DNA from 2 places in the Variovorax raffinosi genome. Region 1 is predicted to be linked to the other one. Evidence: riboswitches for the same ligand, from Rfam matches in the RefSeq annotation. Region 1 holds a riboswitch; the other holds the start of a gene.
The links. Region 1 has a riboswitch for cobalamin ahead of ACSFB7_RS12865 (TonB-dependent receptor domain-containing protein). Riboswitches for the same ligand answer to the same signal wherever they lie in the genome.
Positions count from the first base shown of each region.

Region 2: linked by a shared signal. The riboswitch ahead of ACSFB7_RS03130 (TonB-dependent receptor) and the one ahead of ACSFB7_RS12865 (TonB-dependent receptor domain-containing protein) in region 1 are both predicted to bind cobalamin.

Region 1 covers NZ_JBPJZR010000003.1:365,836-381,775, reverse strand. The annotation lists gene ACSFB7_RS12910 (AraC-like ligand-binding domain-containing protein) at 1-178, shown strand, start outside; gene ACSFB7_RS12905 (universal stress protein) at 193-618, opposite strand; gene ACSFB7_RS12900 (sulfite exporter TauE/SafE family protein) at 685-1,512, opposite strand; gene ACSFB7_RS12895 (cell division protein ZapA) at 1,791-2,126, opposite strand; gene ACSFB7_RS12890 (DUF904 domain-containing protein) at 2,123-2,347, opposite strand; gene ACSFB7_RS12885 (flavin monoamine oxidase family protein) at 2,485-4,080, shown strand; gene ACSFB7_RS12880 (c-type cytochrome) at 4,106-4,528, shown strand; gene ACSFB7_RS12875 (RidA family protein) at 4,585-5,106, shown strand; gene ACSFB7_RS12870 (ClcB-like voltage-gated chloride channel protein) at 5,128-6,846, opposite strand; cobalamin riboswitch at 6,941-7,194, shown strand; gene ACSFB7_RS12865 (TonB-dependent receptor domain-containing protein) at 7,298-9,217, shown strand; gene ACSFB7_RS12860 (cobyrinic acid a,c-diamide synthase CobB) at 9,202-10,653, shown strand; gene ACSFB7_RS12855 (bifunctional adenosylcobinamide kinase/adenosylcobinamide-phosphate guanylyltransferase) at 10,643-11,215, shown strand; gene ACSFB7_RS12850 (ABC transporter substrate-binding protein) at 11,212-12,084, shown strand; gene ACSFB7_RS12845 (FecCD family ABC transporter permease) at 12,096-13,106, shown strand; gene ACSFB7_RS12840 (ABC transporter ATP-binding protein) at 13,103-13,888, shown strand; gene cobO (cob(I)yrinic acid a,c-diamide adenosyltransferase) at 14,257-14,826, shown strand; gene bluB (5,6-dimethylbenzimidazole synthase) at 14,832-15,530, shown strand; gene ACSFB7_RS12825 (MotA/TolQ/ExbB proton channel family protein) at 15,530-15,940, shown strand, end outside.
Region 2 covers NZ_JBPJZR010000001.1:663,134-679,073, forward strand. The annotation lists gene ACSFB7_RS03125 (PepSY domain-containing protein) at 1-1,342, opposite strand, end outside; gene ACSFB7_RS03130 (TonB-dependent receptor) at 1,351-3,537, opposite strand; cobalamin riboswitch at 3,671-3,946, opposite strand; gene ACSFB7_RS03135 (hypothetical protein) at 4,027-4,248, opposite strand; gene ACSFB7_RS03140 (hypothetical protein) at 4,387-4,791, shown strand; gene ACSFB7_RS03145 (cation:proton antiporter domain-containing protein) at 4,826-6,544, opposite strand; gene ACSFB7_RS03150 (dicarboxylate/amino acid:cation symporter) at 6,932-8,275, opposite strand; gene phbB (acetoacetyl-CoA reductase) at 8,399-9,136, opposite strand; gene ACSFB7_RS03160 (DJ-1/PfpI family protein) at 9,332-9,979, shown strand; gene ACSFB7_RS03165 (CinA family protein) at 9,976-10,512, shown strand; gene ACSFB7_RS03170 (DUF2894 domain-containing protein) at 10,499-11,164, opposite strand; gene ACSFB7_RS03175 (OmpA family protein) at 11,196-11,843, opposite strand; gene ACSFB7_RS03180 (DUF802 domain-containing protein) at 11,843-14,629, opposite strand; gene ACSFB7_RS03185 (DUF3348 domain-containing protein) at 14,640-15,395, opposite strand; gene ACSFB7_RS03190 (tripartite tricarboxylate transporter substrate-binding protein) at 15,538-15,940, opposite strand, start outside.

The DNA.
Region 1 (15,940 bases):
CTGGGAACGCAGGCTCGAAGCCTGCAGCCGCGACCTGCTGGAGCCGCGTCTTGCGGGCAAGCCGGTGGGGGAGATCGCGTATGGACGCGGCTTCAACGATGCGGCGCATTTCAGCCGCGCGTTCCGCGAGCGCTTCGGCTGCTCGCCGCGCGAGTGGCGGCAGCAGCGGGTGCAGTAGCCGGGCGCTTGTTGCTACTGGACCAGCAGCACCGTGATGTCGGTTTCGGAAAGCACCTTGGTGGAAACCGAACCCATCAGCGCACGCCCGAAGATGCCGTGGCCATGGGTGCCGAGCACCATCAGTTCGGCCTGCGCGTCGCTCGCGGCCTTCAGGATTTCTTCGGCCGCATGGCCGTGGCGCGAGTCGATCGTGTAGTTGCTCAGGCCCTTTTCGGCGAAGAGCGCCTTCACCGGGTCGAGCACCTTGGCGCTTTCCTCGGCGTAGTAGCCCGCGACCACCTCCTTGCTGAGGTGACGGGCCACATTGGCCGAGACGCCGGTGCACACATGCACCACCACGAGCTGATGCCCGTCCACGAACATCGCGCGGTGGGTGACGAGGTAATCGAGCGCCTTGCGCGTGTAGGCGCTGCCATCGACGGCGATAAGGATTTTCATGAAATCCTTATACGCCTGGGTCCTGTGGGAGACCACGAGTCGCACCTGGGCGACAAGGGCTTTGGATCAGCCGTGCAGGCCCTTCCAGAGCATGTAGGCGGCCAGCACATAGAGGATGCTCGCGAACACGCGCTTGAGCTTTTTCACGGGCAGGCTGTGCGCGGCCTTCGCGCCCAGTGGCGCGGTGAACACGCTGCAGGCGGCAATCACCGCCAGCGCGGGCAGCCAGATGTAGCCGAAGGAGCCAGCCGGCAGGCCCTGGACCGACTGGCCGCTGATGACGTAGCCGAGCACGTTGGCCACCGCAATCGGAAAGCCCAGCGCCGCGCTGGTGGCCACCGCGTTGTGAATGGCCACGTTGCACCAGGTCATGAAGGGCACGCTGATGAAGCCCCCACCCGCGCCGACCAGGCCCGAGATGAAGCCGATGGCGCCGCCCGCCGCAAGCTGGCCGCCCGTGCCCGGCATCTGGCGCGTGGGCTTGGGCTTCTTGTCGAGAAACATCTGCGTGGCCGAGAAGCCCACGAACAGCGCGAAGAAGATGGCCAGCGCCGTGCCCTTGAGCAGCGCGAACACGCCCAGGCTGCCCGCGAGGCTGCCGATCACGATGCCGGGTGCCAGGCGCTGCACGATGTCCCAGCGCACCGCGCCGCGCTTGTGGTGCGCGCGCACGCTCGATATCGACGTGAAGATGATCGTGGCCATCGAAGTTGCGATGGCCATCTTCACCGCAAGATCGGCCGGCACGCCGCGCTGGCCCATGATGATCGTGATGAACGGCACCATCAGCATGCCGCCGCCGATGCCCAGCAGGCCCGCAAGAAAACCGGTGCCAAGGCCGAGCACGGCGAGTTCGGCGATCAACAAGGGGTCGAGCAGGGCGGCAAGGTTCACGGGGGAGGGCTCTTCAAAAAGCAACGGCCCCGTGCGGTGAGGCAGGGGGCCGTGGCGGAAAAAGGTGTCTGCAGATGGTGTGCCGGACCCGCATCCTGAACCAGGGTTCAGGTGGGCGAGGGCAGCAAGACTTCGGGTTCATCTAACGCGAGATGATCACGCCCGTCAAGCGATGTACCAAGCCCGGCTCCGGAGAGCATTGGAACAAGGAAATATTAAGCCCGACACGTCTGCAGACAGGGTGGATTTTACGCCTTGTATATGTCGGTCGGACGTATTCAGAGCAAATGCCCATCGCCGGCCAATGCCTGATCGAGTCGTTGAATGAGCTGCGCGGCTTTCGGGTCGGTTTCGCCGGCTTGCGTTGCCGCCGTGGACGCGGGCGCCGGTGCCGGAGCGGCCGCTGCTGCGGCCTGCTGCGCCGCGAGATCGAACGCCAGGTTCAGTGAGGCGAGCACCGCGATGCGGTCGCGCGCCTTGACCTTGCCCGCATCGCGGATCTTGCACATGGCCGCGTCCACCCGTTCGACGGCATCGCGCAGCTGCGGCTCGCCGCCGTCGGGACAGCCGAGCAAATAGCTCTGGCCCATGATCTGTACTTCTATCTGCTTCATGCGGGGGAATCTTGGGATGGGGGTTCGGCCGGCAGCCGCTCGAGCAGGGCGTCCAGGCGCGTGCGGGCCGCGGCAAGCCGCGATTTCAGGGCATCGCGTTCGCGCGTGAGCGCATCGACTTGTTCCTGCAACAACGCATTGGTGCGCTGCACCTCTTCATGACGCACAAGCAGTCGTTCAACACGCTCGGCGATCTGATCGATGGGGCTGGAGGCGGGCATGGTTGGCGATTGTAGTTTCCCGGGAATGCGGTGCCGCCGATGGTGCGCGCGGTGCTTGGGTGAATGTCGATTCACCCTTGGGCTTGGCATGGATTCTGCTGCCTTCCAGTTGCCTTTCAAACTCCCATAGCCTGTCAATGACCACGAAGAACAACACTTTATTCAGTCGGCGCGACCTGCTCTCCCTCATCGGCAAGACCGCCGGAGGCGGCGCGATGTACCAGGCGATGACCTCGCTGGGCTTTGCCGCCGAGTCCAACTACAACGGGCCACCGAAGCTCGACGGCGCAAGGAAGGGTGCGTCGGTGCTGGTTCTTGGTGCGGGCCTGGCCGGCATGGCCGCCGCGCTCGAGCTGCGCAACGCGGGCTACTCGGTCAAGGTCCTCGAATTCAGCAACCGCGCGGGTGGCCGCTGCTGGACGCTGCGCGGTGGCGATACCTTCACCGAACTCGGCGGCGCGGTGCAGCAGTGCGGCTTTGCCAAGGGCGAGTACTTCAATCCGGGGCCGTGGCGCATTCCCTATCACCACCATGCGGTGCTCGGCTACTGCAAGCGCCTGGGCGTGGCGCTGGAGCCATTCGTGCAGGTCAACTACAACGCGCTGGTGCATTCGAGCAAGGCCTACGGTGGCAAGCCGCAGCAGTACCGCCATGTGCAGGCCGACTACCAGGGCTATGTGGCCGAGCTGCTCGGCAAGGCCACCTCGCAAGGCAGCCTCGATGCGGCACTGACGAAGGAAGACAAGGAAAAACTGCTCGAAGGCCTGCGCCGCTGGGGCGCGCTCGACACGCAGTTCCGCTATCGCGAAGGCCCCATCAGCAGCGACCGCCGAGGCTACGAAGTCGATGCGGGCGGCGGCCTGATGCCGCTGGCCAAGCCGTCGAAGCCGCTCGACATGAGCGACCTGCTGCAATCGAATCTCTGGCGCTACATCGCCAGCGGACAGGACTACGAATTCCAGAGCGCGATCTTCCAACCCGTGGGCGGCATGGACATGATCGCCAAGGCGTTCCAGAAAGAAGTCGGCAGCCTGATCCGCTACGGCGCCAAGGTCACGAAGATCGAGCAGAACGACCGCGGCGTCACGGTCACCTACACCGACGCGTCCAAGGGCGGTGCGGTCACGCAGGCCAAGGCCGACTGGTGCCTGTGCACCATCCCGCTGTCGGTGCTGAGCCAGATCGACATCCAGGTCAGCGCCCCGATGCAGGAGGCCATCAACGCCGTGCCCTACGGCGCATCGGTCAAGGTGGGCCTGCAGTTCAAGCGCCGCTTCTGGGAAGAAGACGAGCACATCTACGGCGGCATCAGCTACACCGATTTGCCGATCTCGCGCATCTCGTACCCCTCGACGCGCTACGGCGCCAAGGGCAAGTCGGTGGTGCTTGGCGCCTATGTGTTCGACGGCCCGAACTCCTATGAATTCACCGCCATGGCGCCCGAGGAGCGCGTGCGCCGTGCGGTCGAGTACGGCACGCAGCTGCACCCGCAGTACGCGCGCGAGTTCGACAACGGCATCTCGGTCGGCTGGCACCGTGTGCCCGGCACGCACGGCTGCTACGGCATGTGGACCGACGAGACGCGGCAGAAGCACTACAAGAACCTGTGCCAGGTCGACGGCCGCATCGCGTTGGCCGGCGAACACGCTTCCTACATTCCAGCCTGGCAAGAGGGCGCACTGCTCTCGTCGCTCGACGCCATCCAGCGGCTGCATGCCCGCGCCGTGGCTTGACCGCCGAATGAAGGACACACCAACCATGAACCACGACATCAAGACCTTCAAGCGCGCGCTGCTCGGCCTTTCGTTCGGGGCGCTGGCCTCGGTGGCCGGCCCGTCGGCATTCGCGCAGTCGCCCGAGCCCGCGTTCTCAGTCGGGCCCCGCTTCCAGGAAAGCTCGGGCGAATCGATCTATCGCGCCACCTGCCAGGGCTGCCACATGGCGCAAGGGCAGGGCGCGAAGGGGGCAGGGGCCTACCCGGCGCTGTCTTCCAACCCCCGGCTCGCGAGCCCCGAATACCCACTCTATGTGGTGATCAACGGCCAGAAGGGCATGCCCGCCTTCGGCAAGATGCTGAGCGACGAACAGATCGCTTCGGTGGTCGGCTATGCGCGCACCCATTTCGGCAACCAGTACCCCGACGCCATCGCGGCGGAGAGCGTCAAGAAGCTGCGGCCTTGACCTGGCTCCCATATCCGGCAGATCCTTCCTTTCATCCCTGTAGAGAGACAACACACATGACCATGACCTCCATCACGAAGAAGCTGGCGCTTGTCGCCGCCCTGTTCGCAGCCGGCACCGGTGCCGCCAACGCAGCCGACGAGATCATTCGCCACCGCATTCCGAATTCGTCCTTTCCGATCTCGGCGGCGGTGGAAATTCCATCCTCGTTCACCAACGTCTACCTCTCGGGCCAGGTGCCACCGCTGCAGGACGCGACCGCGCCCAAGAACAGTGCCGCGGCCTACGGCGGCGACACCAAGGGCCAGACCGTCGGCGTGCTCAAGGCCATCGAGAAAAGCCTCACGGGCCTGGGCCTGACGATGGGCGACGTGGTGAAGATGCAGGTGTTCCTGGTGGGCGATCCGGCCAAGGACAACAAGATGGACTTCGCCGGCTTCATGGAGGGTTACACCCAGTTCTTCGGCACCACCGCGCAGCCCCGGCTGCCGGTGCGCTCGGCCATGCAGGTGGCGGCGCTCGCCAATCCGGCCTACCTGGTCGAGATCGAGGTGATGGCGGTGCGCCCCGCCAAGTAAGCCGGGCCGCAGTACAGCGCGCTACTCGCTCAGCCGCACGTAGGTGGCGAGCAGCGCGCTCTTCGCGGCCACGCCCAGCAGCACCGGCTGATCGATGCTTTCGATCACCGGCAGCCGCTCGCCGCGATGCTCCAGGAAGCGCTGCAAGGCTTCGCCGAGGCTGGTGTCGGCCGTGATCGGCTGGATGGCCTGCGAGAGCAACTCGGCCGCCGTCGTTTCAGTCGGCGCCGTGCCCAGCGCGGCCAGCGGCACCACGCCGAGGTAGCGGTTGTCGGCATCGACCACGTAGAGGTACTTCACCGGGTGCTGCAAAAAGATCCGGCTCATGGCCTCGCGGTCGGCGTTCGGGCCGACCACGGTTTCGGCCGGCTGCACCAGGTCGCGCATGTGCAGCCCGCGCAGGCGCAATTGCGCATCGCGCTGTGCATTGCGGTGCAGCGTGATCTCGTACATCGAGCCGGCGTTGGCCGAGCGCGCCACAAAGTACGCGATCACGCTGGCGGCCATCAGCGGCAGCATCACCTGGTAGCTCAGCGTCATCTCGAAGATCATCAGGATCGCCATCAGCGGCGCCTGCGTGGCGCCCGCCAGAAAGGCACCCATGCCGACGATGGCGTAAGCGAACGGGGCCGAGCTTGCCGCCGGCCACAACGCGTGCACACCCACGCCGAACAGCGCGCCGATCATGCAGCCGAAGAACAGCGCGGGCGTGAACACGCCGCCCACCGCGCCCGAGCCGGCCGTGGCCAGCGTGGCGACGGCCTTGGCCGCAAGCACCATCGCGATCAGCGTCCAGGGCCATGGCGAGTGCAGCACGGCATTGACCACGCTGTAGCCGTTGCCCCAGACCTCGGGCAGCGGCACTGAAATCACACCCATGATCAGCCCGCCCAAGGCCAGCCGCCAGGGCAGCGCGATCGGCAACTTTGCGAACAACGCGCGGCTGCCATGCAGCGCGCGCAGGAAGCCGACCGACGCAAAACCCAGCAGCACGCCCAGCAAGGCGAACAGCACGACCTCGGTGCCGTGGATCTCGGGAAACACCGGCATCAGGTAGGGCGGCTGGTAGCCCGGCAGCGCGCGCATGGCCACGTTGGCGACCACCGACGCAATGATGATCGGCCCCACGCTTTCCATCGCGATGGAGCCCAGCACGATCTCGGCGACGAAGAAGGCACCCGCAATCGGTGCGTTGTAGGCGGCAGTCAACCCCGCCGCCGCGCCGCAGGCCACCAGCAGCCGCAGCCGTTCGACCGGAAAGCGGAACACCCGGCCCAACAGCGAAGCGGCCAGCGCCGCGAGCTGCACCATCGAGCCTTCGCGCCCGATGGAGCCGCCGCTGCCGATGCTCACCAGCGACGACGCGCTGCGCACCAGCGTCTGCGCGACCGGAATGCGCCCGTCGCCGAGCACGATGGCTTCCATGTAGTCGGAAGTGGCGCTTTGCACCGTCACGCGTTTGGCCAGCACCAGCAGCCCGCCGGCCACCAGCCCGCCGAGGGTGGGGCAGGCGATGCGCGCCCACCACGGCAGATGGCGCGCCATCGCCACCAGGCCTTCGCCGGGGCCAAGCACCAGATGCTCGAAGGCATAGAGCGCGGCACGAAAAAGCTCGGTTGCCAGTGCGCCGAGCAGCCCGGCCACGATGGACCACAGCAGCATCGACTGCCAGCCCGAGACACCGAAGAGCCGCTGCAGCGCCGAACGAAGATTCAGGAAAAGCGAGGCCGGCCGCATCATGCCGACGCCCGGTTCATGGTCTTCAAAACGCAACAGTCCATGGGCGTCGATGTTAGCGGGGCGCAACTTTCGACTTAAAGAGCCGGTGGCAGCGCCTAAAATCCTGCCCGTTGGTGCTCGCGGCGTGGTTCACACGGCGCAGTTCAACGGGAAGCAGGAGTGGAAGCCCCCGAACTCGGGACCCAAGGCCCAAGCCACCTGCGCTGCCCCCGCAACGGTCAAGCAGACGGCGCCGCAAGGCGCCAACCCCTCTCCATCCAGCCACTGGGCGCCCTGAAACAGGCGTCTGGGAAGGCGGCGAGGGGCCGTTCTGCCAGCCCGGATACCGGCCAACGAGGCGGCTGCCGCATGCATGACGATGAATCACATCATCGATGCATGAAGCAGCCATGGCGCCCAGGCGCCGGCGGGGAGGCCGGCAAGGGGCATTGACGTTCGTTCGGCTCAACTCATGATTTCCTGCGTTTCTTTTTCTCGCGGCCACGCCCCTGTGCGCCGCAGCCACCTTGCGTGCCTGCCGCTCGCGCTCGCTTCGGCCTTCGGCGGCCTCGCGTATGCCCAGGAAGCGCCGACGCTCGGCGAAACCGTGGTCACGGCCAACCGCACGCCGCAGGCGCTGTCGGAGATCGTGGGCGACGTGTCCGTCATCGACCGCCAGACCATCGAGCGCAGCGGCGCGACCGGCGTGGCCGACCTGCTGGCGCGCCAGCCGGGCATCGAGATCATGCGCAACGGCGGCGTGGGCAACAGCACCAGCGTCTTCGTTCGCGGTGCCGAAACCCGCTTCACGGCCGTGTACATCGACGGCGTGCGCATCGACTCGCAATCGACCGGCGGTGCCGGCTGGGAAGGCATTCCGCTCGCCCAGATCGACCGCATCGAAGTGCTGCGCGGCCCGGCTGCGGCGGTATACGGCTCCGACGCCATCGGCGGCGTGATCCAGCTCTTCACCAAGCGCGGCGAAGAAGGCGTGTCGCCCTACGTGGGCGTGGGCATCGGCAGCAACGACCTGCGCAAGCTCGAAGCAGGCCTGAGCGGCAAGTCGGGCGCCTTCGACTATTCGCTCGGCGTGGCGCATGAAGAGAGCAAGGGCTTCAATGTCCAGCCGGCGTCCAAGCGCGTGCTGTCCAAGGACGGCTACACCAGCCCCGACCGCGACGGCTATCGCAGCAACTCGGGCAACGTGAAGCTGGGCTACCAGATCACGCCCGACCAGCGCATCGAGGCTTCGGTGTTGTCCAGCGCCATCCTGGCGGGCTACGACACGACGACCAGCTACAGGACCAAGCTGCCGTTCCTGTTCAAGGACGACCTGTCCAGCAACACCTTGCGCACCGCTGCCCTGACCTGGTCCGCCAAGTGGAACGAGATCTACAGCACCCGCGTGCAGGTGACCGATTCGCGCTCGACCTACGAGACCGACCCCTCGTACTACCGCACCGAGACCCATCTGCGCGGCTACCTGTTCCAGAACGAGTTCCGCTTCGGCCCCCACCTGGTGACGGCCACGCTCGAACGCCGGGAAGACGGGCTGGTGAACCCGGCCGCCACCAACACGGCCAAGCTCCTGTCGCGTGACCGTTCGCAGGACGGCATCGCGCTCGGCTACGGCTTCGTGCAGGGCCCGCATTCGCTGCAACTGCATGTGCGCCACGACAAGGACAGCGAGTTCGGCGGCAAGACCACCGGCAGCGCCGCCTACGGCTATGCCATCACCTCCACGCTGCGCGCCACCGTGTCGGCCGGCACCGCCTTCCGCGTGCCCACGCTGTACCAGCGCTTCAGCGAGTACGGCCTTGCGAGCCTGAAGCCCGAGTCGAGCCGCAACGTCGAACTGGGTCTGCAGTACACCGAGGGCGCCACCACCGCAGGCATCGTCGTCTACAACAACCGGGTGCAGAACCTGATCGTGTTCGACGGCAGCGCCAAGGGTTGCGCGTCGTCCTTCGGCTGCTACGCCAGCACGGCGCGCGCCCGCTACCAGGGCGTCACGCTGTCGGGCGGCCATCGCATTGGCGACGTGACCCTGCGCGCCTCGCTCGACTACCAGGACCCGCGCGACCTTGCCACCAACAACCTGCTGGCCCGCCGTGCCCAGCGCCATGCCACCCTCGGCGCCGACTGGCGCATCGCCGGCTGGACGCTGGGTGCGGAAGTGCAAACCTCCAGCAAGCGTTATGACGACGCAGCCAACACCACCGCGCTCGGCGGCTACACCCTGCTGAACCTGTCGGCCAGCACGCAGATCACGCGCGACCTCAACCTGATCGCGCGCGTCGACAATGTGGGCAACAAGGACTACCAGTACGCGCGGCTGTATGCCACCGCCGGCCGCACCGCGTACGTCGGTCTCAAGTGGACGCCGCAATAAGCCAACTTTCGCAACAACGAAGCGACGCCGACCGCGCCGCGGCCCCCACCTGCGCCGCGCTGCTGGTGGCGGCTCCTGCCTCGGGGCAGGGCAAGACGACCGTCGCAGCCGCGCTCGCGCGGCTGCATGCGCGCCAGGGCCGGCGTGTGCGGGCCTTCAAGTGCGGGCCCGATTTTCTCGATCCGCACTGGCTGGCGCTGGCCACCGGTGCACCGGTGCATTCGCTCGATCTGTGGATGACCGGCGAGGCCGATTGCCGCGCGCGCCTGCGTGCCGCGGCGGCCGAATGCGACCTGTTGATCGTCGAAGGCGTGATGGGCCTGTTCGACGGCACGCCCAGCGCGGCCGATCTGGCCGAGCGCTTCGGCCTGCCGGTGCTGGCGGTGATCGACGCGGGCGCCATGGCCGGCACCTTCGGCGCACTGGCCTTCGGCCTGCAGAACTTTCGCCCCGGCTTGCCGTGGGCCGGCGTGCTGGCCAATCGCGTGGCCAGCGAACGCCATGCGGGCATGCTGAAAGACGCCTTGCGCGAGCCTTCGCAATGGCTGGGCGCCTTGCCGCGCGACCCGGCGTTCTCTTTGCCGGAACGGCACCTGGGCCTGGTCCTGGCGGCCGAACTCGGTGACGCGATGGCGCGGCTCGATGCGGCAGCCGATGTGCTGGCCACAACGCCGCTGGGCCAGATGCCGGTTGCGCAATTGCCGCAGGTTCGCTTTGAAGCCGACGCGTCGGCATCGGATGCGCCGGTGCCGCCTTTGCTGGCCGGTCGCACCATCGCTATTGCGCGCGATGCGGCCTTCTCGTTCATCTACCCCGCGAACCTCGACGTGCTGACGGCACTCGGCGCGCGGCTTTCCTTTTTCTCCCCGCTCGCAGGCGATGCCCTGCCGGCCTGCGATGCCGTCTGGTTGCCCGGCGGCTACCCCGAGCTGCATGCCGCAGCGCTGGCCGAAGCGACGCAGATGCGCGACGCATTGGCAGACCACGCCGCGGCAGGCAAGCCGATCTGGGCCGAATGCGGCGGCATGATGGCGCTGTTCGACGAACTGGCCACGCACGCCGCCGACGCGACGCGCCCGCCGGACGTCCATCGGCTCTGGAGCCTGCTGCCGGGCCGGGTGACGATGCAAAAGCGTCTGGCCGGCCTCGGGCCGCAGCAGCTCACGCTCGGCAGCCACACCCTGCGCGGCCACACCTTCCACTATTCGAGCTGCGAGACACCGCTGGTGCCTGCTGCTCACACAGCCCGGCCCGGTACAACCCAGGCGGTGGGCGCCCGTGCCGGCGAAGCCCTGTATGTGCACGGCCCGGTGCGCGCAAGTTATTTCCACGCATGGTTCGCCTCCAGCCCCGAAGCCACGGCACGGCTTTTCGGCGCCATGCCGATCGAACTCGAAAGCCACGACGCCGACAAGGAAGACAGCGATGCCCGTTGAACGTGAATTCATCCTCGGCGGCCAGAAGAGCGGCAAGTCGCGCCGCGCCGAGCAGCGCGCCATCGATTGGCTCGCTGCCGACGCGAAAGGCCGCCGCGCCGTGTTGATCGCCACCGCGCAGGCCTACGACGATGAAATGCTGGAGCGCATCGTGCGCCACCAGGCCGACCGCGCCGAGCGCGTGCCCGGCATGCGGACCATCGAAGAGCCCATCGAACTCGCGCGCGCTGTCGTCACGCAAAGCACACCCGAAACGCTGGTCGTCATCGACTGCCTCACGCTCTGGCTCACCAACCTGCTGATGCCGATGGAAGCCGCGCGACCCGCCACGCGCACGCCGGCCACGCACGTCGCCATGCTGCTGATCGCACTGCGCGAGGCGCGCGGCCCCGTCGTGCTGGTCGGCAACGAGATCGGCCTGGGCGTGATTCCCCTCGGCCGTGAGACGCGCGCCTTCGTCGATGCGCTGGGCCGCCTGAACCAGGACGTGGCCGCCGCCTGCGACCGCGTCACACTGATGGCGGCCGGCCTGCCGCTGAGCCTGAAAGCACCCGCTGCATGAAGAAGAGACTGATTCGATCGCTGTCGTTCGCCCTCGGCCTGGCCGCGTTCGTGCTGGGCGCGCAGGCCTTCGATGTGGTCGACGAACGCGGCGTGACCGTGAGCCTGCCGCAGTCGCCGCAACGCATCGTCTCGCTGCTGCCTTCGCTCACCGAATCGGTCTGCGCGCTCGGCGCCTGCGGGCGGTTGGTGGGAGTCGACCGCTACTCCAACTCGCCTGAACAGGTGAAGGCGCTGCCGCAGGTCGGCGGCGGGCTCGACCCGAACGTCGAGGCCATCGTGGCGCTCAAGCCCGATGCGGTGCTGCTCGCCAAGTCCTCGCGTGTCACGCAGCGGCTCGAAGCGCTGGGCGTGAAAGTGCTGGTGCTCGAACCCAAGAGCCATGCCGACGTGCGGCGCGTGCTCGACAAGCTCGACCAGATTCTCGGCACGCACGAGGCGCCCAAGGTCTGGCGCGTGATCGATGCCAGCGTGTCGGCCGCCGCGCAGTCGCTGCCGCCGAGCGCGAAGGGCCTGCGCGTGTACTTCGAGGTCAACAACGCGCCCTATGCGGCGGGCGAATCGTCGTTCATCGGCGAAACGCTCACGCGGCTTGGCGTGAAGAACATCGTGCCGGTCGCGCTCGGCCCGTTCCCCAAGCTCAACCCCGAATACGTGGTGCGCGCCAACCCCGACCTCATCATGGTGAGCGTGCGCAGCGCACAGGGGCTGGAGCAGCGCCCCGGCTGGGCCGGCATTCGCGCGGTGCGCGAAGGCCGCATCTGCCGTTTCAGCGCGGAGCAGTCCGACGTGCTCGTGCGTCCCGGCCCACGCATGGACGAGGCCGCGCGCCTGATGGCACAGTGCCTCACGGACAAGGGCAAGAGGTGAGCGGGGCGCGCATGCAAACCGCACACCTGCGTCGCGTGCTTCTGCTCGGCGTCGGCCTGCTGGTGCTGGGCGCCGCGCTGCTGCTGTTCGGCCTGGGCATCGGCAGCACCGGCTTCGAGAGTCTGCTGTCGGCGCGGCACGATCCGGTGGCGCTGCAGATCGTGTGGGACATCCGCCTGCCGCGCACGCTCGGCGCGTGGCTTGCCGGTGCGCTGCTCGGGTTGGCGGGCGCGGTGGCGCAGGGGCTGTTCCGCAACCCGCTGGCCGACCCGTACCTGCTGGGCAGCGCCTCGGGCGCATCGCTCGGCGTGGCGGTGGCGCTGCTGATGTTCGGCGGCTCGGCCGCGAGCATGCAATGGGTGATGCGGCTCGGCCTCACCGGCGCCGCCTTCATCGGCGCGGTGCTCGCGGTGATGCTCACGCTGATGCTGGCGAGCGGCGTGCAGCAGACGCTGCGCCTGTTGCTGGCCGGCGTGATCGTCGGCGTGGTGCTCGGCGCCGCGAAAGACCTGATCACCATCGCGTCGGCCGACATCCTGCAGGCCATCCAGGGCTTCGTGCTCGGCAGCACCGGGCTGGTCGGCTGGAGCGCCTGTGCCGTGATGGCCATGGTCGGTGTGGTCTGCGTGTTGCTGGGCTGGGCGCTGGCACCGGTGCTCGACGGGCTGGCGCTCGGCGAGGCCACCGCGCGCAGTCTCGGCCTGCCGCTGGGCGGGATGCGCGCCGCTCTCGTGGTGGTGCTGGCATTGGCCACCGGCGCGGCGGTGGCGCAGACGGGCCTGATCGCTTTCGTTGGGCTGGCGGCGCCGCATCTCGTGCGCTCGATCGTCAAGACCACGCATGCGCGGCTGATCCTGTTGTCGGCGCTGATGGGCGGCTTGCTGCTGATGGCGGCCGACCTGCTGGCACGCTGGCTGATCGCCCCGCAAGAGCTGCCCGTGGGCGTGCTCACCGCCGTGCTCGGCGGCAGCTACCTGCTGTGGCTGATGCATCGCCGCAGCGCAAGAGGTGGCCTGGCATGAGCGACAACGACCTCGTTCCGGCCCTCGAAGCCCGTACCGTGAGCGCTACCCTCGGCACGACCGAAGTGCTGCACGGCATCGACCTGAGGCTTTCTTCCGCGCGCTGGACCAGCATCGTCGGGCCGAACGGCGCGGGCAAGTCGACGTTGCTCAAGGCGCTCGCCGGCCTGCTGCCGCACGGTGGCGAGGTGCGGTTGTTCGGTGAAGCACAAGGAAAAATTCCGGCCCGTGTTCGCGCCCAGCGCCTCTCGTGGCTCGGCCAGAGCGGCACGGGCGAGGGCAGTGCCGACGACCTGATGGTCTACGACATCGCCATGCTCGGCCGCCTGCCGCACCAGCGTTGGTTGGCCGCCCCGAGCGCGGCCGACCGCGAGGCCGTGGAACGCGCCCTGCGCAGCACCCAGGCCTGGGACTGGCGCGACCGTCCGCTGGGTCAGCTTTCGGGCGGCGAGCGACAACGCGTGTTGTTGGCGCGCGCACTCGCGGTCGAGGCCGAGTTGCTGTTGATGGACGAGCCGCTGGCCAACCTCGACCCGCCGCATCAGGCCGACTGGATGCAGACGGCCCGCGCGCTCGTCGCCGAAGGCAAGACGGTGGTGAGCGTGTTGCACGAATTGCCGATGGCGTTGGCTGCGGACGAACTGGTCGTCATGAACCACGGGCGTGTTGTGCATCACGGAGGCTGTGGAGACCCGGTCACCCATGCGGCGCTGGAGAAGGTGTTCGACCACCGTATCCGGGTGCATCGGGTCGCGGACCAATGGATTGCGTTGCCGCTATGAACAGCGGTGTACGAAGAGGGCGCTGCTGCTGTTCAGGGCGGCACTCACGCCGACACGGTGCTCTTTTTCGCGAATGTCCCCCGCTTCGCTCCTCCTTTATTTCGCGAAAAAGAGCCCCGTATCGACGTGAGCGTTGGACGGAGCGGTCGTTAATCGCGAGATCAATAGCAGCGTGCCCCTGTGCGAATGACGCCAGGTGCTCCCCGCAGCGAAATAAAGGAGGAGCGAAGCGGGGGACATTCGCGGAGGGGAGCACCTGGTGTCATTCGCACGCGCCCTGAACAGCAGTGCTCCCAAACCAAAGCCCAAAGAACACAAGAAGCGACTCAAAGCGCAACGCCAGCCAGCGCAACAGAATTGGAAATCCGATGCAAATAGAAACCCCTCCCAGCGAAAAGCCGTACGAGAAGCCCGAAGGTGAACGCCGTGGCATCGTCATCGTCAACACCGGTGACGGCAAGGGCAAGAGCACCGCTGCCTTCGGCTTGGCGCTGCGCGCCCACGGACGTGGCAAGGCCGTGAAGATCTACCAGTTCATGAAGGTGCCCTCGGCGCGCTTCGGCGAGCACCGCATGTTCGAGCAGATCGGTATTCCGATCGAAGGGCTCGGAGACGGCTTCAGTTGGAAGAGCCAGGACCTCGAACGCTCCGGCCAGCTCGCGCGCGACGGCTGGGAAAAAGCCAAGGCGGCGATCCTCTCGGGCGAGTTCTTCCTCGTCGTGCTCGACGAGATCACCTATCCGCTCATCTACGGCTGGCTGCCGCTCGAAGGCGTGCTCGAAACGCTGCGCGCGCGGCCCAAGCACGTGCACGTGGTGCTGACCGGCCGCCGCTGCCCGCCCGAGATCATCGAGCTGGCCGACACCGTGACCGAGATGACCATGGTCAAGCATGCGTTCAAGGCCGGTATTCCTGCGCAGCGCGGTATCGAGGACTGAGCCCGATGGCGCAAGCATTTGCAGCCGGTGAGGTGGAGGCGGTCTACCGCGCCATCCACGAACGGCGCGACATGCGGCACTTCGCGGCTGGAGAGGTTGCGCCCGATGTGCTGCGTCGTTTGCTCGAAGCCGCACACCACGCGCCCAGCGTCGGGTTCATGCAGCCGTGGCGCTTCATCCGCGTGCGCGGCCAGGGGTTGCGGCAAAGCCTGCACGACACCGTCGAGCGCGAACGCGTGCTCACGGCCCGTGCGCTCGGGCAGCGCGAAGACGAGTTCATGCGCCTGAAGGTGCAAGGCCTGCTCGATGCGGCCGAACTGCTGGTGGTGACGCTGGCCGATGGCCGCGAAAAGCACGTGTTCGGTCGCCGCACTCTGCCGCAGATGGACCTGGCCTCGGCCTCCTGCGCCATCCAGAACCTCTGGCTCGCGGCGCGCGCCGAAGGGTTGGGCATGGGCTGGGTGTCGCTGTTCGATCCGGCCGAGGTGTCGGTGCTGCTCGGCCTGCCGGACGGCGCCGAGCCCATCGCCTTGCTGTGCCTGGGCCCGGTGCACGATTTCTACGAAGAGCCGATGCTGCAGCGCGAACGCTGGGCCCGGCGCGAGCCGCTGTCGGCGCTGGTGTTCGATGAATGCTGGGGCCGGGCTTCGGACCTGTTTGCCGAGGGTCCATCCACCAACCCATCGCCTGTGGAGCCCATCTGATGCTGGCCTTCGATACCGTTCTGTTCGAGCTTGCGCGCCTGTTCCTCTGGCCCGTGACGCTTGGGGTGCTGCTGTCTTTTGTCTATGCGGTGTATTGCCTCGGCGCCTTCGGCATCGAGTACCTGCAGCGCCGCCGCGACCCGGCGCGCGTGCTGACGCTGCAGCGCCATGCCGATGCGAGCCAGGAGCAGATGGAGCTGGTGGTGCTCAAGCAGCTCGAAGGCGTGCGCCTGTGCAGCCGCGTGGCGCCGATGCTGGGGCTGATCGCCACGATGATCCCGATGGGGCCGGCGCTGGTGGCTGTGGCCTCGGGCGAATCGCAAGGCGTGGCGCAGAGCCTGGCACCCGCGTTCGCGAGCGTGATCGTGGCGCTGGCTTCGGCCTCGATCACCTTCGTGGTCTACACCGTG
Region 2 (15,940 bases), on a different contig from region 1:
GCCAGCGGCGCAAGCGCGAATTGCTGTCGTTGCTGCCGGCCACCTGCCCGCTGGAAGGGTCGATGTAGATCCAGCTGCGCGCGGCGTCGTCGAATTCGAGGCGCCACACCGGCAGCACGCGCTCACGGTGGTGGCCGTACCAGTGGAAGTCTTCGCGCGTCTGCAGCGTCGCCTGCGTCACGGAGGCACCGGGGCGCAGGCGGGCGGCGGCGCGCACGATGTCGTCGCGGCCGATGGTGGCCGGGGCACCCGTTGCGGCGTCGACCACGCGCACACGTGCCTGCGCATCACGCAGTTGCAGCAACGGCCGGCCGTCGAACCACATGAGCAATGCCTCGCGCGGAGCAGCGGCGCCCTCGCCTGCCGGCAGCGACGCCGGCGGCCAGGGGAACGGTGACGACCCCGCGCCGGTGTAGCGCGCCATCGCCGCCGCATCGCCCGGACCGCGCTGGAACCAGCCGTTCGGGTTCATCGACAGCCAGCCGCTGATGATCCAGGTGAGCACGAAGAAACCGCCGATCAGCCCGGCGATGTGGTGCCAGGCCATCCACCCCTTGTAGGGCGTGACGGCGCCATTGCGAAAACGCCGTCGCAGGCGAACCCGCAGGATGCCGATGACGATGCCCGTCACCGCCGAGACGATGCAGGCCGCCGACAGCCACACGACCACCTCGTGCCACAGCGGCGGGTCGGCGCGCAGCGGCGTGAAGTAGATCCAGTGCGGCACCGAGCCCAGCCAGTTCCAGAAGCGCTCCGAACGCGTGGTGTCGCGCACCACTTCGCCGTTGCGCGAGGACACGTACAGCTCGGTGCCGGCCGCGTCGCCGACTTCGATGCGATGCAGCGGACGCAGCGGGTTCAGCCCTTGCGGCACGGTCCACTGGTCGCGCTCCAGCGTCTCGGCCCAATGCGCGCCGGGTTGGCCCGAGAAGCCACGGGCGATGACCTCGGCCTGCGCCGCATCGACCGCGCCGAGCGCATGGCCATTGCGCGCCGAGATGGTGTGCCTCCCACCGCGTGCATCGGTGATGCGCCAGACGAGTTCAGGCGCACTGCCGCCCTGCACTTCCAGCACCATGCGGCGCGGCGGTTGCACACGCGCGGCCGGGGGCAGCACTTCCAGCGCGGCGGATGGCGACACCACCGCCTGCTCGAAGCGCAAGGGCCCGAGGCCTGCCAGCCGTTCTTCGTCGGTGAGCGTGGGGTAGCCCACGTACATCATCACCACGCCCGAGACGAACCACATGACGAACAGCAGGCAGCCGCCGATGCCCAGCCACCGGTGCGTCCAGTAGAGGCAGTGGCGAAGCCGGGGCCAGGCGCGGCGCCATGCGGAGGTCATGCTCTTGCTCAGAAGTTGACCAGCGCCGACAGCTCGAACGAACGCGGCCGGCCCAGCAGCCACTGGTTGCCGCCGTTCGAGAACGACAACGGGTACTTGCGATTGCTCAGGTTGTAGGCGCGCAGCGCGAGCTTCGTCGACGGGTTCACCTGCCAGCTCACGCCGCCGTCGGCCACGGTGTAGGCGCCGATCTTGCGCGAGTTGGCCGTGTCGACCTGCCGCGAGCCCACGTAGCGCACGCCGAAGTCGGCTTCCCATTGCGGCAGGAAGCGCCAGTTCAGCCAGAGGTTTGCCGCCGATTCCGGTACGCCGGACGGCGTGTTGCCCGCGCGCGAGACCAGCGACTTGCCGACCACTTCGTTGAAGTCGTCATAACGCGCGCGCAGCCGGGCCACGTTGGCTTCGAGCCGCAGCGTCGAGGTCAGCGCCAGGTCGAGCGTGGCCTCGATGCCTTCGGACGACTGCTTGCCGATCTGCTGGGTCTTGCTCGGGTCGCTGGCGTCACGCGACAGCAGCTTGGTCTTTTCGATGCGGTAGGCGGCCACGGTCCAGGCGCCACGGCCCTCGGCCAGTTGGCGCTTGTAGCCCACCTCGACCTGCCGGCCGGTGCTCAGGTCGAACGGCACCTGCGTGGCCGAGGTGCTGATCAGCGAAGTCAGCGGATCGGCCGCGCGCGCCACCTGGGCATAGAACGACTGCGAGGCGTCGGGCGTGTACACCACGCCGAGGCGGCCGGTGGCGTACTCGAAGGTCTTGTCCAGCCGGCTCGACGGGTTCTGCTGGTCGACGCGCGACACCTTCGCGTGGTCCCAGCGCAGGCTGCCCACCACCGACCACTGTTCGTTGAAGGCCAGCTTGTCTTCGGTGAAGAAGGCGTAGGTGCTGGTCTTGGTCTTGTAGCGCGGCAGGTAGGCCACGGGCGACGCGTAGTAGCCGGGCTGGAACACGAAGGGGTTGACCACCGAGCGGCCGCCATAGGGCGTGTCGCTCGAACCCAGGAAGTCGATGCGGTTCATGTCGAAGCCCACCAGCACCTGGTTGGCCATGCCGAACAGCGAGTGCCGGAAGGTGGCGTCGGTGCGGTTGCCGATCTGCTCCTGGTCGTGGCCGATCTCCAGGTAGTCGCCACGCAAGACCTGGCGGGTGGTGGCGTTGAAGGTGTAGGTCTCGCTGTTGCGCCAGTGGCGCTTGCTCTCCAACCGGTAGAGCTGGTTGCGCACGGTGACCGCATCGTTCGGCGTCCACTGGGCGTCGAGCCGGGTCCACTTGTCGCGGTACTTCAGCTCCGCGTCGTCCGGGTTGTAGTTCTGGCGCAGCGTCTGGTCGTTCAGGCGCCCGTCGATCAGTGGCACGCCGTAGTAGCGCTGCGGCGACTGGCGACCCTCGTCGTGCGACAGCGTGAACTGCAGTTGCGGCGACACGTCCAGCCGCACGGCCGCGCCCACGGCCAGGCTCTCGGCCTCGCCGCGCGCCATGAAGCCGTTGGTCTTGCGATGGCTGATGTCGAAGCGGTACGAGAGCTTGTCGTTGATCGCACCGCCGCTGCCGAAGGCGACCTGTCGCGTGGCGTCGGAGCCGTACGCCACGAGCGCTTCGTTCTGGATCGGGCCGCGCGTGGGCTTCTTGGGCACGACGTTGATCGCGCCGCCGATGGCGCCTTCGCCGAACATCACCGAGGCCGCGCCGCGCAGCACCTCGATGCGGTCGACCGACCAGGTGTCGAACGGAAAGGTGACGGTGCCCGCGCCCGCGTACAGGCGCGTGCCGTCGAACAGTTGCATCACCGAACCGTGGCCCGAAAAGCCGCGCGCCGCCATCGACGTGCCGCCGTTGCCGGGGGCGGGCGAACCGGTGATGCCGGTGGCGCGGGTGGCCGCGTCGATCACCGAGACATCGCCGCGCGCGCGGATGGTGTCGCCGCTCAGCACTTCGATGCTGGCCGGCGTCTCCAGCGGCGTCAGGCCGAGGCGGCTGCCGGTGTGCGCGGGTTCGTCGATGGCCAGCGGCGTGTGCCGGCTGGCCTCGACCTGCACGGGGGTCAGGCTGTTACCGCCCGTGCCCGCCGTTTCTCCGCCCGTCTGCGCAAAGGCAGCAACCGGCCCGAAAGCCAGGCCCAGCCCCAGTGAAAGACCCGAAAGACGCGCCCATGGCAGTGGCGCGCCCGTGCGATCGCGCGCTGGCGATGCTTGACCCATTTGAATTCCCCTCCGACCTGCGTCCCCGCAGGCTCCTGACCGATCGAGGACGCGGGAAGAGCTGAGAACGGGCGGTGCCGGTGCACGCGAAGGCGGCGCAAACGGCAGGCCCGGACACGCACTCCCGCAGCGTCCGAAGGCGGTTGCGAAGGCCGGTATCCGGGCTCGCGGAGTGCTTCGATGCGCAAGAAAAAATGCGCACCGGAGCCGAAACCCTCGCCTTCCCACGCCGAAGCGCAGTGGCTGCACATGCCGAAAAAGAGGCACATGCGTGAGGGTTTCCAGATCCGCTGACCGTTGCGGGGGCAGCGCAGGAATGGCCGTGTCAGTGACGACGCGACGCACCTGCTTCCCGTTTAACCCCGAGACCCATGAATGGCATGCGGGGCACCTTCGAACCGTGGTGACCGGTGCAGTTAAGAAAAATTAACACACCGGAACCGCGGAATTATAGGTTTCGGACTGTTTCCAAGGTCCGCCGCCGGGGGCTCAGCGCGTTTTGCCGTCCGGCCCGAACAGCCGCCGCATCACCGCCACGCCCGCCACCAGCGCGTTCGAATAGGTGGCATAGGGCTCGAGAGCGGCTTCCAGCGGCATGTAGACGTGGGTGGTTTCGCCGGGCGTGTCGTCCACCGCTTCCATCAGGACCCAATAGAACTCGCCCTCCTCCAGTTCGTGGACGGTGAGTGCGATGTTTCTGGCGGAGGGCATGGCAAATGCAGGTGGAATCTCACTGTTGAATGAGCGAGCAACACACGCGGTTGACAGTTGCCGGACTTCTCCTACAGCGCTTGTGTGCAACGCGACCTAATGTTGTAGCCAGGGTCCTCATGGAAACCAGGAGGCAGCATGAAGCAGTTCATTCTTGAAACCCGCATGCGATCGAGCGTCGGCGGCGCTTTCTATCCGACCGGCTACTCGATGGTGATGTTCCCCAGCGCGGAAGACGCTGACCGCATCGGCCACCGCCTGATCGAAAAAGGCATGAGCGGCGACGAGGTCTATCTGCTTCCCGCGGAGACGGTGCTGGCCGAGATCACGCCGACCGTGAAGACCCACAGCGATCCCCTGCCCTCGCCCGGCACCGACGCGGCCACGGTACGCGAGTTCACCAAGCTGGCGCGCGACGGCCACACGGGCCTGCTGGTCAAGACCAAGGACGGCGCCACGGCCGAGCGGCTGATGGAACTGGTGCGAACCGTGCCCTATTCCATCGCCCAGCGTTATCGGCTGCTGGTCATCGAAGACCTCTGACTCTGAATCCGGGCCTCTGGGCCGGCGTGGGTCGTCAAGCCGCGTGGGCCGGCATGGCCATCGACACGGCCCGCTGCACCACGTCACGGGCCATCGCCTGGGCCAGTTCATGCTCGCCGAGGAAGACGGTGACGGAAGTGTCCTGCGTCAGCAACTGGGCTTCCTGCTCGTTGTGACTGCGGATCACGGTCTGGATCGTCGGGTTGAGCGTGCGCGCGGTCTCGATCATCTGGCGCACGTTCAGCGTGTCGGGCGTGGCGACCACGAGCACGCGGGCCCGCGCAACATGCGCCTGGATCAGCACCGCCGGATCGGCCGCGTCGCCCCACACCGCCGCAATGCCGCCTTCGCGCAGCTTTTCGACCAGCTCACGGTTCTGTTCGGCCACCACATAGGGAATGTCGTGCGCCTCGAGTTCGGCCGCGATGCGGCGCCCGACGCGGCCATAGCCGACCAGCACCACCTGCCGCGACAGGTACTTGGCCTCGGTGGTCATGGGCAGCTCGGCCAGCGGATCGTCGCGCGATTCAAGTCCACGCGCGAATGACGAATGCGCGTGCAGCCATTTCTGCATGGGCGCGATCAGGCTGAACCACAGCGGGTTGGTCGCGATGGAAATGAGTGCGCCCGCCAGCACCAGGCTTTGCCCCTCCACCGGCAACACGCCGAGCGACACGCCCAGGCCGGCCAGGATGAACGAGAACTCGCCGATCTGCGCCAGGCTCGCGCTCACCGTGAGCGCGGTGCCCAGCGGGTAGCGAAACACCAGCACCAGCGCGCAGGCCGCGATCGACTTGCCCAGCACGATCACCAGCACCACCGCCAGCACCTGCAGCGGCCGCTCGATCAGCACCGAGGGGTCGAACAGCATGCCGACCGACACGAAGAACAGCACGGCAAAAGCGTCGCGCAGCGGCAGCGACTCTTGCGCGGCGCGGTGGCTGAACTCCGACTCGCGCATCACCATGCCGGCGAAGAAGGCACCGAGCGCGAACGACACGCCGAACAGCGCCGCCGAGGCAAAGGCGATGCTCACTGCCGCAGCCACCACGCACAGCGTGAACAGCTCGCGCGAGCCGGTGCGCGTGACCTGCCAGAGGATCCAGGGGAAAACCCGCCGCCCGACCACCAGCATCAGCGCGACGAAGCCGCCGACCTGCAGCAGCGTGAGCCCGAGCGTCTGCCACAGCGGGGCCACCGCTTCGCCCGGCGCCGCGCCGTGGCCGCCCAGCGTGCTGGCCAGCGGCGGCATCAGCACGAGCACCAGCACCATCGCCAGGTCTTCGACCACGAGCCAGCCGACGGCGATGCGGCCGGTGAATGAATCCAGGATGCCCAGGCTTTCGAGCGCGCGCAGCAGCACGACGGTGCTTGCCACCGAGAGCGCGAGGCCGAACACCAGTGCCTCGCCCCAGGTCCAGCCCCACCACAGGGCGAGCGCTCCGCCGAGCAGCGTGGCGACCGCGATCTGCGCCAGCGCGCCGGGCAGCGCGATCTTGCGCACCGCCAGCAGGTCGTCGAGAGAAAAATGAAGGCCGACGCCGAACATGAGCAGCATCACGCCGATTTCGGCAAGCTGTGCGGCGATCTCGGCATCGGCCACGAAGCCCGGTGTGAAGGGGCCGATGATCACGCCCGCCAACAGGTAGCCCACCAGCGCCGGCAACCGCAACTTGGCTGCGAAGAAGCCGAACACGAGCGCCAGCCCGAGGCCAGCGGCGATCGTGTTGATGAGGGAAACGCTGTGGGGCATCGCCGCATTTTGCAGGAACGATGCCTACCCCTTCGTGTCAGCCGGCCATCCTTGTGATGTCGCCTTGTGCTGTGTTACTGGGCGCTTGGGGTCGGGGTCATTCGGGTTCATTCGGGGCGCGTGCGAATGACACCAGGAGCTCCCCTCCGCGAATGTCCCCCGCTTCGCTCCTCCTTTATTTCGCTGCGGGGAGCACCTGGTGTCATTCGCACAGGACGCGCTGCTGGTTTGCACCGATCAACCAGTGCTCTGAGCGCTCACGTCGATACGGGGCTCTTTTTCGCGAAATAAAGGAGGAGCGAAGCGGGGGACATTCGCGAAAAAGAGCACCGTGTCGGCGGGAGCGCAGCCCTGAACAGCAGCGCTCCCAAACGAACAGCGGTAGTCCTAACCGGCCATCTTCCCGGCGCGAGCCCCCTCAAGCACCTCAGGCTCCTGCGCCTCAATCCAGGTCTCGTTGTTGAGCCCCGCATGCAGCCGGTTCTCGTCCAGCTCGTTGGTCCACTTGGCGACCACGATGGTGGCCACGCCGTTGCCGATCAGGTTGGTCAACGCGCGCGCCTCCGACATGAAGCGGTCGATACCCAGGATCAGCGCCAGCCCCGCCACCGGCACATGCCCCACCGCAGAGAGCGTGGCCGCCAGCACGATGAAGCCGCTGCCCGTGACACCTGCCGCGCCCTTCGAGGTCAGCAGCAACACCGCCAGCAGCGTGATCTCCTGCACCAGCGTCATCGGCGTGTTGGTGGCCTGCGCGATGAACACCGCCGCCATCGTCAAATAGATCGAAGTGCCGTCGAGGTTGAACGAATAGCCCGTCGGAATCACCAGACCCACGCAGGTCTTGTTCGCGCCCAGGTTCTCCATCTTCTCCATCATGCGCGGCAGCACCGATTCGCTCGACGACGTGCCCAGCACGATCAGCAGCTCTTCCTTGATGTACTTGATGAACTTCCAGATGCTGAAGCCGTGAAAGCGCGCAATGAGCCCCAGCACCACGAAGATGAACAACAGGCAGGTCAGGTAGAACGTGCCCATCAGCTTGCCCAGCGAGAACAGGCTGCCCACGCCGTACTTGCCGATGGTGAAAGCCATCGCGCCGAAGGCACCGATGGGCGCCAGCTTCATGATGTAGTTGACGATGCCGAAGAGCACGTGCGAGCCCTTCTCGATCACGTCGAACACCAGCGTGCCGCGGCCGCCGAACTTGTGCAGCGCAAAGCCGAACAGCACCGCGATCAACAGCACCTGCAGGATCTCGCCCTTGGCGAAGGCATCGACCAGCGTGTTGGGAATGATGTTCAGGATGAAGTCGACCGTGCCCGTCATCTTGCCGGGGCCGGTGTACGAGGCCAGCGCCTTGGTGTCCAGCGTGGCCGGGTCGATGTTCATGCCCGCGCCGGGCTTGAGCACATTGACCAGCACCAGCCCGACCACCAGCGCGATGCTGCTGACGACCTCGAAGTACAGCAGCGCAAGACCGCCGGTCTTGCCCACCTTCTTCATGTCCTCCATGCCCGCGATGCCGACCACGACGGTGCAGAAGATGATCGGCGCAATGATCATCTTGATCAGCTTGATGAAGCCGTCGCCCAGCGGCTTCATGGCCTCCCCGATCGCGGGATAGAAGTGGCCCAGCAGCACGCCGATGATCACCGCGGTGATCACCTGCACGTAGAGGGATCGGTACAGAGGGAGCTTTTTGGCGGATGTACTTGTTGTGTTTTCCATGGTGCCTCCGAAGGGTTCGGAACTTTAGGATGCGACCGGCCGACTTTTCATTGGTAGAAGCCACATCCGCGAACAAAAAAACCCGCCGAGGCGGGTTTTTTAATCAGGTGCAGGTCAGCATGCTCAGTGCATGTGAAGGCCGCCGTTGACCGAGAAGTCGGCCCCCGTCGAGTAGCCGCCTTCGTCGGTCGCCAGCCACGCGATGATCGAAGCAATCTCGCTCGGCTCGCCCAGTCGCTTGACCGGGATGGTGGCCACGATCTTGTCGAGCACTTCCTGGCGGATGGCCTTGACCATGTCGGTGCCGATGTAGCCCGGGCTCACGGTGTTGACCGTCACGCCCTTGGCCGCCAGCTCCTGCGCCAGCGCCATCGTGAAGCCGTGCATGCCGGCCTTGGCCGCCGAGTAGTTGGTCTGGCCCGCCTGGCCCTTGGCGCCGTTGACCGAGCTGATGTTGATGATGCGGCCCCAACCCTTTTCCACCATGTCGCCCACCACCTGCTTGGTGACGTTGAACATGCTGTTGAGGTTGGTCTCGATCACCGCGCTCCAGTCCTCGGGCGTCATCTTGAGGAACATGCGGTCGCGCGTGATGCCGGCGTTGTTGACCAGCACGTCGATCGGGCCATGCGCTGCCTTGGCGGCGGAAAAGGCCTCGACGGTGGATTGCCAGTCGCCGACATTGCCGACGGAGGCGTGGAACTCGAAGCCTTCGGCTTTCTGTTCGGCGAGCCACTTGGCATGGTCGCGTGTAGGACCGCAACCGGCGATCACGGTGAACCCGTCGTTGTGCAGACGTTGGCAGATGGCTGTTCCGATGCCACCCATGCCTCCGGTGACATATGCAACTTTCTTGCTCATGAAATTTCCTTGATGTGTACTTGGCAAAAGCCTGAACGGCCGCCTTCACTCTAGCCATTTTCACGCCATCGAACTCTGAGGAAAACACTGAGCCAAGCTTGCAACCAGCTGTCACGAAGACGTGGCGCGGCGCTCGCCTCTATGCTTTGGCCTGTACGCACTTGCACAGACCTCACCACCAAGGAGTTCAAAAGTATGAATTTCGGGATCATCGTATTTCCCGATGTCGAGGAACTCGACTTCGTCGGCCCCTGGGAAATGCTCACCATGTGGAGCAAGCTGGCGGCGGGGCCCGCCAACTGCCTGATCGTCGCCGAGAAGCGCGAGCCGGTGGTCTGTGCCAAGGGCTTGTCCATCAACCCGCACGTGTCTTTCGCCGACTGCCCGCCGCTCGACTACCTGCTGGTGCCGGGTGGCATGGGCACGCGCCGCGAGGTGGACAACCCCGAGATGGTGCGCTTTTTGGCCGCGCAAGCGCCGGGCTGCAAGGCGCTGCTGTCGGTGTGCACCGGCGCCTTCGTGCTGCATGCGGCCGGCCTGCTCTCTGGCAAGACCGCGACCACGCATTGGGGATCGCTCGACCGCCTGCGCGCGCTGCGCGACGTGAAGGTGGTCGAGCAGCGCTTCGTGCAGGACGGCGATGTCTGGACATCGGCCGGCGTGTCGGCCGGCACCGACCTGATGCTGGCCTTCATTGCCCACACCGCCGGCGAGGAAGCCGCCGCCAAGGTGCAGTTGCAGGCCGAGTACTACCCGGCGGACACGATCTACGGCAGCACGGCCAGCCATGAACGGGCGCCGGCCTATCTGCGGCGGCCCGTCAAGCGCCCCGGAACGCCATGAGCGCTGCTGCGCCCAACCTCGAACCGCTTGCCGTGCTCGCTGCCCGCGTCGGCGCCACGCTGCGCGAGCGGCGCCAGACGGTGGCGGTCGCCGAATCGTCGGCCGGCGGCCTCGTGTCGGCGGCGCTGCTGGCCATACCGGGCGCGTCGGCGTTCTTCCTGGGCGGCGCGGTCGTCTATTCGCGGCGCGCCGGCAAGGCGCTGCTGGGGCTTACGCGTGAGGACATGGGGGACATGCGCGGCGAAACCGAGCCCTATGCCCGCTTCATCGCCGCCAGGATGCGCGACAGCCATCGCGCGACATGGGGCATCTGCGAAAGCGGCGCGGCCGGACCGTCGGGCAGCCCGTATGGCGATGCGCCAGGGCATGTATGCGTGGCCGTCGCCGGTGCGATCACAGTCAGCCGGACGATCGAGACGGGCGATACAGACCGCCCGGCGAACATGGAAGTGTTCGCACGGCAGTTGCTCAGGCTGTTCGACGAAACGCTGCAGGCCCCCGAGGCAGCGACAGCCAGCATCAACCAGCCTTAGCGCGCCCTGCCGTCTTCTTTGCGCTCTCGGCGCGCGGGGCATTGGCACCTGCCGAGGCAGCGCCCGCGCTGTTCACCTGATCGACCCACAGCAGGGTGTCGACATACGCCATGAACCGGTTCAGGTACTCGGGCGACAGGTCGCGCATCAGCGTGAGCGACCGGTGCACGAGGTGGTGCGAGTTGAGCGGGCCGGCGTTCTCCGGCACCTTGGCCAGCGACTGCGTCACCCGTCGCTCGGCGCTGAGCCTTGACCACGTGTTCCTGAAATACCTGAGCGTCTTCTGTTCGCCGGAGGGCGTGAGGCTGGCCACCGCATCGCCGGGCGCCGGGCCGTCCCCGTGGGCCGACACGCGGCCGATGTGATCGACGAGTTCCGCGAGCGCGCCGCGTTGAGGCTGTGCGTCCTGCCGCGCTGCGGCTGCCTGCGGTGCCACGGAACCATCAACGCCCTCAGCCCTTGCGATGCCTTCACCATAGGCCACGAGCAACCGGGCCAGCTTGTCATCCAGGATGCGCCGCGCATCGCCTTGCTGATCGGACGTGCGCCGGGCCAGCGCCTCGATGAAACGAAAGCGCACAGGGTCGACGCGGTGATCGCCACGCGCGCGCCATGCATCAAGCATCGCGCCGGGGTCCATGGTCTCAGCCATGGATGCCGTGCCGGTTGCGCCTGCGTCGTCGTTACTCACGGGGCTTCTGTGCTGCGCTCGACGGCCGGGGCGTCGGCGCCATTTCCACGCGCCGGTTGCGGGACCGGCCATCGGCATCCGCATTCGACGCCACCGCCTGCTCGGCGCCGAAGGCTGCAGCGAATATCGAGGACGACGGCAGGCCTTCTTCAATCAACGCCCGCGTCACCGTCAGCGCGCGCTGGGCCGACAGCTCCCAGTTGTCGGCGAACTGGCGGTTGCCGCCGCGCACCTGCCGGTCATCGGTGAAGCCGCTGACCATCAGGATCTCGTCGCGAGACTGGAGGTACGCGGTCAGCGGCGCGGACAGGCTCTTGAGCAACTGGCGGCCTTCAGGTTGCAGCTCCGCAGAGTTGAGAGCAAACAGCACGTTGCCGCTGATGCCGATGCGCCCGTTGTTCAGCGTCACCCGGCCCGCAGCGAGCGGCCCTGCCAGGGCCTGCTCCAGCGTCTGCAGCCGCTTCGCCTCGATCTGTCGTTGCTTGACCTCGGCTTCGAGCTTGTTCGCCAGTTCGAGCTGCATGCCGATCACGCACACCAGGATCAGCACGAAGGCGCCCAGCAGCCCCGCCATCAGGTCGCCGAAGACGGCCCACACGGGAACCGTCGGCTCGACGCCTGCGTCGATGTCCTCGGTCATCACGCTTCGCTGCCCGCCGCGATCCGCCGGCTGGCCAGTTGCTGCAGGTCTTCCACGATCTGCTTTTGCGACATGATGCTCAGGTCGATCACTTCCCTCGCCTGCGCCACGTAGTAGGCCAACTGCTCGTCACTGCGCGCAATCGACTTGCCCAGCGTGCCTTCGATGCGTTGCAGATGCGCCCCCAGCTTGTCGTTGGATTCGGTGAAGAGCTGCACGGCGAAACCGAAGGCCTCGCCCAGGCTCGCCACCTCGACGGCGCTGCCGGTGATCTGCGCGGCGACCTCGGCCATCTTTCCGGTTTCCGCATCGACCTTGTCGGTGAAGCGCGTGCCCACGCGGTCCAGCAGGTCCGCCGATGCGGCAACCAGTGCGTCGATGGCCGTGCGCTGTTCGGTGGAGGCATGGTTCACCGCATTGAGCAGCGTCTCCAGCGTGCCGAGGATGCGGCTGCGCTCTTCCAGCATCGTGTTGTCGCGCGCCATGCTGTCGGTCAGCTTCTGGCGCAGCTCGCCGATCACTTCGGCCGCAGCGCGCGGCGCTTCCGACGCAGCCTGCATGAGCTGGCCGATTTCAGCGATGGTGCTCTTGGCGCTGGCTTCCGTCTGGGTGGAAATCTCGCGGGCGGTTTCGGCGAGCGTCCTGCAGATTTCCTGCTGCTGGTTCTCGCTGCGAACGCCGGCCTGCTGCCACTCCTGCTGCAGCGACGTGGCCATGGCTTCGAGCGTCTGGGTCCAGGCGGCGAGCCGCTCCTGGTCACGCGATGCCATCTCCGTCTGCAGGTCGGTGTGAGCCTGGCTCACCGTTTGAAGCAGCGACACCGAGCGCTGCTCGAAGTCGGTTTGCTTTCCGCGCAGCTCGGCGATCATTTCCGCCGCGGCGCGTGGCGCCTCCGAGGCGGTCTGCATGAGCTGGCTGATTTCGGCGATCGTGCTCTTCGCGTGTGCGTCCGCCTGGGCGGAGATCTGGCTGGCGGTCTCGGCGAGCGTCCTGCAGATTTCCTGCTGCTGGTTCTCGCCGCGCATGCCGGCCTGCTGCCATTCTTGCTGCAGCGACGTGGCCATGGCTTCGAGCGTCTGGGTCCAGGCGGCGAGCCGTTGCTGGTCACGCGACGCCATTTCCGTCTGCAGGTCGGTGTGGGCCTGGCCCACCGTCTGCAGCAGCGACACCGAGCGCTGCTCGAAGTCGGCCTGCTTGCCGCGCAGCTCGGCGATCACTTCGGCTGCGGCGCGCGGCGCTTCCGACGCGGCGCTCACGAGCTGGCCGATCTCGGCGATCGTGTTTTTCGCATGCGCTTCGGTCTGGACGGTGATTTCCCGGGCGGTTTCCGCGAGCGTCCTGCAGATTTCCTGCTGCTGGCTTTCGTTGCGCGCGCCGGCCTGTTGCCATTCCTGCTGCAGCGACACCGCCATCGCTTCGAGCGACTGGGTCCAGACCGCGAGCCGCTGCTGGTCGCGCGACGCCATCTGCGTCTGCAGGTCGGTGTGGGCCTGCCCGACCGTGTGCAGCAGCGACGCCGAGTGCTGCTCGAAAGTGGCCGAAGCGGCCGTCAGGGCACGGTGCGTGTCGCCCGACAGGGTCTGGCTCGCGCGCTCGTGCTGCGCCAGCGCCTCGCGCCAGTTGTCCGACATGCTGCCGACCGTGGCTTCGAGACGGGCGGAGACGTTGTCCACCAGCGAGGCCGAGCGTTGCTCGAAGGTCTCGGCGAACTGGCCGAGCGAGTTGCGCAGGTCTTTGGACACTTCCTCGCTCGCGCGCTGATGCCCATCGAGCGCGCTCTTCCAGATGTCGGCCACGGTGGCGGTGCTGGCTTCGAAGCGGCTCGACAGGCCGTCCAGTTGCCGCTGCACGCTGTGCCCGACGGTGTCGTGCAGCGCGGCGGTTTCACGTGCGATGCCGGCCATGGTGGCTTCGACGACCGGCTGGATGGTCGCGCCGGCGATGCGCGCGCCTTCGGTCAGGCTCTGCTTGAGCGAATGATCGACGGAGGTGGCCAGGCTGGCGTAGGCGGCCTCGGCCTTGCCGTGGAAGTTGTCCTGGCTGGAGATCAGGCGCTCGTTCAGCGCATGGTTCTGCTGCGCCATCGCTTCCATCATGAGCTGCAGCCGGTCGACCAGCGCCGGCATCGCCTGGCCCTGTGCCTGCAGCAGCTTGAAGGACTCTTCGCGCTGGTGCGCCAGCGAGAAGACGCGCAAGGTGGTCGCGATCCGTGTGTCGAGCAACTGCGCGGTCTGCAGCCTGTCGCGGCGGCACAGGGCGGACACGAGGCCGAGCATGGCGGACGCGGCCACACCGGCCAGCGAGGTGCCGAACGCCACGCCCAGGCCCTTGACCGGGGCCGCCAGCGAAGCGCGCATGGCCTGCAGGTCCGTCGCATGTTCCAGCGCCGAGCCGGTGCCGTTCAGCGTGACCACCATGCCGAGGAAGGTGCCCAGCATCCCGAGCAGCACCAGCAGCCCTGCGAGGTACGGCGTCAGGGCCGGGCCGGGCAGGCCGACGCGCTCACCTTCGACGCGCAGGCGCACCGCGTTGCGCAGCGAAGGATGCAACTGGTCGAGCCATTGGCCCAGGCTCGCCGGAGGCTGGGGCATGTCGGTCACGGCATGCGACAGGGTGCCAGTGGCCTGCTGGAAGCGGTGCAGTTCCAGCGCACCCATCAGGTAGAACGCGCCGATGAGCAGCGTGATCAACAGCGCCAGCGGGTTGGAGCCGATGTACCCGACGGCGACCCAGCACACGGCGGCCAAGCCTACGAAGAATGCGGCGTAGTGAAGAAATCTTTTCATGGGGGTCTGGTTAACTGGTGCGCAGGGCTTCGAGCAGCCCTTCGACCGGTTGCAATCGGATATCGAGTTCAGCGAGCAGCACGTCTTGCATGTGTTTGCAAAAAACGTTCAGCCACTCGGTGGACGGGGCTTCGCTGTCGGGTTCGGCCGGCGCTTGTGTGTCGTCCGGCGCCGGCTGGGCGGCCTGGCGCAGGCGCTCGAAATGCGTTCCAAGCAGCACGGGCACGGTCGCCAGCAAGCGGCGCTCCTGGGCCGCCAGCGCCTGTTCCATGACCACATCGACGGCGGCGAGCCGGGCCATGGCGGGCGATCTGACCGCCAATGTGGCCCGCACGCGCGCGCGCAACGGGGCAATGCGCGTTTCCATGGCCTGCTGCCGGGTGAGGTAGCGTCGGCGATAGGGGGCGAAAGCGGGTGCGGCGTCCACGGGCGTGTCGCCGGCAGGTGCGGCGGCCGCAAGCGGGTTGCCCCGCTTCTTGACGACCGTGGGTGCGCTGTCTTCGGCGATGGCCTGTGTCAATGCAGCGCGCACGCGGGTGAATTCGGTTTCTTCGGCGCTGCCGGACGCACGCGCGCTGGACTGCACGGCCGCCGGACTGCCGTCCAGCGCCGCGGACAGCGAGATGGCGTCGGTCCAGCCGAACCATTGGCTCAATCGGTCCGCAGTGCCTTGTCTGGATTCGCGGACGTCGATGTCGGTCAGTCGAGAAAGGAGGCGAACGAGCGTCGAGCCGTGAAAAACTGTGCGCTGTGAAGCTTGCGCCATACCGCCCGAACGAAAAACTCGGCAGTCTACACTGGAGAAACGCGGCCGAGCCTCACCCCCGCCCAGCAGAGGTAACCTTGCGTGACATCCTGCCAGGCACCGGCACCCGCCTCGATGGCGGCAGCGTCGGCGCCTCCCCGGATCAGTCCGCCTGCACCCCCGCCGCGCGGATCACCTTGCCCCATTTGTCGATCTCTGCCGCGAGGTGCGTGCGCAGCGCCTCGGGCGTGACCTTGTCCATCGGCGCGGCCTCGGTGCTCAGTTCGGCAAAGCGCTTCTTGACCATGTCGTCCTGCAGCGCGGCGCGCAAGGCAATGTTCAGCTTCTCGATCACGGCCGGCGGCGTGCCCTTGGGCGCGTAGATGCCGTGCCACACCTTCACGTCAAAGCCTTTCAGGCCCTGCTCGTCGAGCGTCGGAATATTCGGCATGCTCGACAGCCGCTTGGGCGTGGTCACCCCGAACACCTTCACGCGGTTGCCGTCCTTGATGACCGGCGCGGTCTGCGTGGTCTGGTCGCACAGCAGATCGACCTGCCCGCCCATG